Regions from separate parts of the Staphylococcus equorum genome, predicted to be linked through region 2. Evidence: predicted binding sites of a transcription regulator. Region 2 holds the regulator's gene; the other holds the start of a gene.

Region 1 (3,212 bases), 570 kb from region 2:
GATGAGATTTTCGGCCCTATTTTACCAATCATTCCTTATGATGACTTTGATGAAGCAATTGATTTAATACGCACTAAACCTAAGCCACTCAGCTTATATTTATTTAGCGAAGATGAAAATGCAACAGAACGTGTACTTCATGAAATTTCATTTGGTGGTGGCGCGATTAATGATACGTTGATGCACCTCGCAAACCCAAACTTACCTTTTGGTGGTGTCGGTGCCTCGGGTATAGGACAATATCATGGTAAATATAGTTTTGATACGTTTAGTCATGATAAATCTTATGTATTTAAATCTACAAGACTTGAATCAAGCCTTATATTCCCACCATATAAAGGGAAATTTAAATACATCAAAACATTTTTCAACAAATAGAAAATAACCTAGTATGGCAGTGTATTATCCATACTAGGTTATTTTTTTAATTATTTTCAATTGTCTTTATTTTAAAAATTGTACACAAACGCCTTCTGGTGCTGATTCGTGATGATCGACTTTTTCTAATTCTCCCGTAATTTTATCACGTTTGAAAACCGTCAATGTATAGTCACCTTCTTGATGTGCACAAACTAAGAAATCGTCTGAGTCAGTAATGTTGAAATCACGTGGAAATTCGCCACCACTTGATACAATATCAACGAATGAAATCGTTGAACCATCATCACTTACTTTAAAAATGGCAATACTATCGTGCCCTCTATTCGTGATGTATAAGAATTTTTGATCGTGTGACTGTCTTACTGCCGCTAATTTTGTATCACCTTCAAAATTTTCTGGAATTGTTGAATGTCGTTGGACTTCTGTGAATTTTCCGTCTTCATATTTTACTGTACTTACGACATTTGATAACTCATGGACAACATAAGCAAACTTCCCATTTTCATGAAAAGTAATATGTCTTGGTCCATCCCCTGGTTCAAAATCACTCACTGCATGTTCACTAAAACCATGATCATTAAATTCGTATGTTACTATTTTATCTGTACCTAAATCGATTGCAACAACATATTTTTCATCTGGTGTTGTACTAATAAAATGCACATGTGGCTGATCTTGTCTTTCGTGTGGCCCAGTTGGATAATTGTGCTCTAACTCTTGAATCAAACGTATGATTTCACCTGTTTCAGGATTCGCTTCATATAAGCGCGCTAATCCAGCACCGTAAACAGACTCAAAAACAAACTTTCCGTCTGGTGATACATCTACATAACAGCCGCTACCTTTTGTAGAAGCAAGACATTTATTTATTAATTTGAGTTTACCATCTTCTTCTATTTTAAGACTAGCAACACCGCAATTATCTCCTTCACGTGTTACAGCATATAAAAATGAATTATGTTGATTTACATAAGTGGATGCTTCTAATTCATATCCTGTTTCAACTTCTGTTACACTTCCAGTTTGTTCATCTAATTCAAAACGATAAACGCCTTTGCCCTCTTTTTTCGTATACGTACCAATATAACCTGTTGTCGTCATGTAAACCCCTCCATATTATTGTAGTTTCATTTTAATAAATATCTATACTAAATGACAATATAATGATTATTATCAATTTCTATCACATTAAGATTCATGCTTTATTAACTTGAAATAAAGAAAAACTTCTTGCAATAACACGAACATATGTTCTATTATTGTGTTGAGGTGATTTTATGATTCCGAAAAAATATCAAAATGAAAATGACTATAGAAATATACCAAGAGAATTTCTTAATGCCAATATCCCGCAAGGTCGTGGCATGGTTAAATGGGCGCCATTTGCAACTTTGCCAGAACAATTCGAAACAATTCAACAATATTTAGTAGATCAAAATAAAATTGACCGTCCTATATTATCAGACGATCAATTAAATGACTTAAATTTACATCTTCATCAAGCGTTACATACAGATTCCTATATTCACATCGAATACTATAAAGCAGGATGGTTGGAAACGACTCATATAAAAATTAAAAATATAGATATGACTCATATGTTTTTAGAAGGTTACCTAATCCATACACAGGAAACAATTAAACTTTCATTATTTGATATAACTAGAATAACTCAAGACAATAGTTAACTGCTTTTCTATACTTGAAGAACGGGATTTATGTTCGCAGTCTTTCCGACTGCATTAGCCACCGTAACAACTTCGTTGAACGGGATTTATGTTCGCAGTCTTTCCGACTGCATTAGCCACCGTAACAACTTCGTTGAACGGATCTATGTTCGCAGTCTTTCCGACTGCATTAGCCACCGTAACAACTTCGTTGAACGGATCTATGTTCGCAGTCTTTCCGACTGCATTAGCCACCGTAACAACTTCGTTGAACGGGATTTATGTTCGCAGTCTTTCCGACTGCATAAGCCACCGTAACAACTTCGTTGAACGGATTTATGTTCGCAGTCTTTCCGACTGCATTAGCCACCGTAACAACTTCGTTGAACGGGATTTATGTTCGCAGTCTTTCCGACTGCATAAGCCACCGTAACAACTTCGTTGAACGGATCTATGTTCGCAGTCTTTCCGACTGCATAAGCCACCGTAACAACTTCGTTGAACGGATCTATGTTCGCAGTCTTTCCGACTGCATAAGCCACCGTAACAACTTCGTTGAACGGTGGCTAAAAAAAAATACTGCCAACAGAAGCCCTAAGACTTTGTCGACAGTATGAGAACACTCTAAAGTGCTCTATCAATAACTTAATTATTCGTTTCAATATCTGAAACTATTTCTTTTGTTTTACTTTCAATATCTTCGAAATCTTTTTTAAAGATATAAGCGAAAACTACTGCACCAACACCTGCTGCTATTGACACAGTAAGAATTGTACCTAATACAAATTTAAATAAACCTTTAATAAAATTACACATTCTGATTCACCTCAATAAATTATTAACATATCTATCAATAATGATAGCATACTTGAAAGCATCAATAAATATATACCCACTTTCCATTACTTTAATCTAAATATTAAAAAGTGAATTTATGATATTATTGGAGTAATGCAAAATCAATAATTTTTAGTCAATATGTCTTATTTATTTTAACATTTTCTTCTCATCAGAATAAAGATAGATGTTATATTTATTACCAATATATGTAAAAAAGGGCTAATATCGTTAAATATTAGCCAATTCAATGTTAGTTATTCTCATCTTATTGACCCCACCAAGTGGAGACTGCATCTTTGAAAGCATCATAATAATTTGACATAA
Region 2 (3,212 bases):
TTGATTGGGGGTTAAAGTTTAAATGACGCGTCCATAATGTATAGGCCATAGGAGCAGCGCCCATTGGTAATCCAGGGTGACCTGAGTTTGCTTTTTCAATAGCGTCGATACTTAACGCTCTAATCGTATCTATCGCTAATTGATCTTTTTCTATATTCATCTAATATGACTTCCTTTCTTCTAGCAAGATTCAATATCATTATACATTACTTTTCTTCTATTTAACAAAAAATTGATTTAGTTTTTATCTTCTTTATCTTTAGAATCTAATATTTTTTTCACTTTCTTAGGTGTAACATCATTTCCTTCTGAATCAATAACTCTCGTACTTTCAATTTGTTGTTTGAACTTGCCTCTAAATTCATCTAAATAAGCTTTGCGCAACTTAGATTGTTCTTTAGCTTCAGTTTGAGTTAGTCCTTGTTCCTTTTTCTTCTTTGCTAATTCATTAATACGTTCTAAATCTACGCCACCCTTGTTAGCCATAGTAAACCTCCGTAATTTATAATCTAGAAAAAATATAACAAAAAAGTGAGCGAAACTAAATCGTTTCGCTCACTTTATCCCTATTTACTATTAACATGCTTGCTTTCCCAAATCACTTCTATTTAGATCGTTATTTAACTGCTGCTATAACCGGTTGGTGTTCGTGTTCGCTATTACCTTCAGTTTTCACGTTATATTGTTCGCTTTGTACCGGTTCACTCGTTAATTGATGATCGGTCATTTCGTACGTCTGTTCTGATTCTGCGTTGTTATGCGCACTTATAATAAATAATGCGCTTAATAACATCGTAACAAATAACACTGTTATATATGCTTTTATTTGGTGTTTATATATTTTTATCATTAATAGTCACTCCTAGAACGTTTGTTTGTATTTATACCTTACCAGAACACGTGTTCCGAGTCAACAATAAACGAACAAACGTTTGTAATATATATATATGCATGCTATAATAAAAACAAATTAATCTAGGGAGTGCCTACTATGAGAGAGTTAACAAAGCGACAAAGTGAAATTTTCGAATATATAAAACAAACAGTTCATTCAAAAGGATATCCGCCAAGTGTAAGAGAGATTGGTGAAGCCGTTGGATTAGCATCAAGTTCTACAGTTCACGGTCATTTATCAAGGTTAGAAGAAAAGGGTTATATAAAAAGGGATCCTACTAAACCTCGGGCAATTGAAATTGTATCAGAACAATTAGGTGATACTTTAAATATGGAAGAAACTATCCACGTTCCTGTAATCGGTAAAGTAACAGCTGGCATACCTATTACTGCTGTAGAGAACGTTGAGGAGTATTTCCCATTACCCGAACACTTCACTTCAACTCATAATAGTGATATTTTCATTCTCAATGTAGTTGGTGACAGTATGGTTGAAGCAGGTATCTTAGATGGCGATAAAGTAATCGTTAGAAGCCAGACAATCGCTGAAAATGGTGATATTATCGTTGCTATGACTGAAGATAATGAAGCTACTGTTAAACGATTCTATAAAGAAAAGTCACGTTATCGCTTGCAACCTGAGAATAGTACAATGGACCCTATCTATTTAGAACATGTAACTGTATTAGGTAAAGTTGTAGGACTATTTAGAGAAATGTAATTATAAATTTAACCCTTTAAAAACACTCTCACAAAAATAAGAGGTTGAGCTATGAGCTCAACCTCTTATTTTTTGTCTTTTTTATCTAAGACTTCTTTTACTTTTTCAAGTATATCTTCTGTTTTATCTTTTTTATTTGTTGTCATAACTTATTCATCCTCACAAATAGTAAGATACCCTCTTATAACAATCAATAAACACTATCCACTGTAATTTTCAGTCCAATAAGGTTGTCTTTCCTCATTAAAGTCCACACCTACACCTAATGTTTTGAATTCTTTTTTTAGTATGTTCTTTCTATGTCCTAATGAATTCATTAAACCTTGGTGTGCATAAATGCTACTTGTTTGACCATAAGCTAGATTTTCACCTGCTGCATTAAAATCATGACCGTCTGCTTCTAATCTGTCGAACGGTGATTCGCCTGATAAATTATCATGATTAAAATAGTCATGCTCTGCCATATCTATACTATGTTTTCTCGCAGTATCAGAAATACTAGCCGAATAATTTAACGATGCTAAATCACGTTGGACTCTCTCAGCGTTTACTAAATCAAAGTTTTGTAATTCAAAACTTTGTGCCAATCCTTCTGATGGTGCAGCATATTGTTGTTGTAAGCGGTTTTCCATTTTTTCGCTAACTTGTAGAAGTGCAGTTAAGTTATTGTTTTCATGTTTGTCATAAAAAGCTGTTGTATAAATTTGATCATCATGAAAATTGTCAAATTCATCATCTTGCACATCAAATTTTACATGACCTTTTTCTTTTTCAGTAATAGGTTCACCTAATCTATCTCTAACGACTTCTTTCGGTGTTCCATATTTAATTTTTGATTTTGATGAAATTACATTCTGATTACTATAAAGTGCGTTTACTTTATCATCAATGTAACTCACCATCACAAATGATCTATAATCACCAGAATAGTAAGTATGCCAATTTGTGCCATACTCATTAGAAGTCACACGTTGTGCGTCTCCTAACTTTTTGTCAACTTCATCCTTAGTCATATTCATTTGAATATTATTTACAGCAAATTCTTGTTCACTTGGCACTTTTAGCGCATCATCAGATGTAGATTGTTCTGATGTCCAACCGTCCACTTTTGATTTAAACTGTTGTTGTAATGATGTCAGAGGTGTAGTTTCTTGGATTGGAACGACTAATACTATTATTAAAAAAACAACTATATATAATAAAATTTTTCTGATTTTATACACCCACTATAAAACTAATCTCTATCACCATTAAAAATAGAGTTTCTAACGATTACATAATCCACTTTTCTTAATGATTTCAAATCTTTGCCACCTGAATACGAAATTGAACTTTGTAAATCTTGTTGCATTTCTATTAGAGTATTAAGTAAAGAACCTTTGTGTTCAACAAACATTTTTTTACCTTCAACATTTTTGTGTTCGCCTTTTTGGAATTCAGAAGCACTACCAAAATATTCTTTATACATTTTACCATCTAATTCAACAGTTTCGCCAGGAGATTCTTCATGAGCTGCAAATAATGAGCCCACCATTACCATTGATGCCCCAAAGCGAATTGATTTAGCGATATCTCCATGCGTTCTGATACCACCATC

Evidence for each region. The regulator LexA, encoded in region 2, represses DNA repair genes until DNA is damaged. The targets are predictions, from matches to a motif close to CGAACATATGTTCG.
Region 1: a site for LexA is predicted at 1,623-1,636, ahead of PYW44_RS04655 (YolD-like family protein). Genes of this name have one in related genera too.

The regions. Positions count from the first base shown of each region.
Region 1 covers NZ_CP118982.1:979,391-982,602, reverse strand. The annotation lists gene PYW44_RS04665 (aldehyde dehydrogenase) at 1-378, shown strand, start outside; gene pglS (6-phosphogluconolactonase) at 445-1,482, opposite strand; gene PYW44_RS04655 (YolD-like family protein) at 1,659-2,069, shown strand; gene PYW44_RS04650 (hypothetical protein) at 2,694-2,864, opposite strand.
Region 2 covers NZ_CP118982.1:1,551,932-1,555,143, forward strand. The annotation lists gene tkt (transketolase) at 1-160, opposite strand, end outside; gene PYW44_RS07540 (DUF896 domain-containing protein) at 238-486, opposite strand; gene sosA (DNA damage-induced cell division inhibitor SosA) at 617-850, opposite strand; gene lexA (transcriptional repressor LexA) at 992-1,615, shown strand; gene PYW44_RS07555 (CAP domain-containing protein) at 1,816-2,838, opposite strand; gene guaC (GMP reductase) at 2,850-3,212, opposite strand, start outside.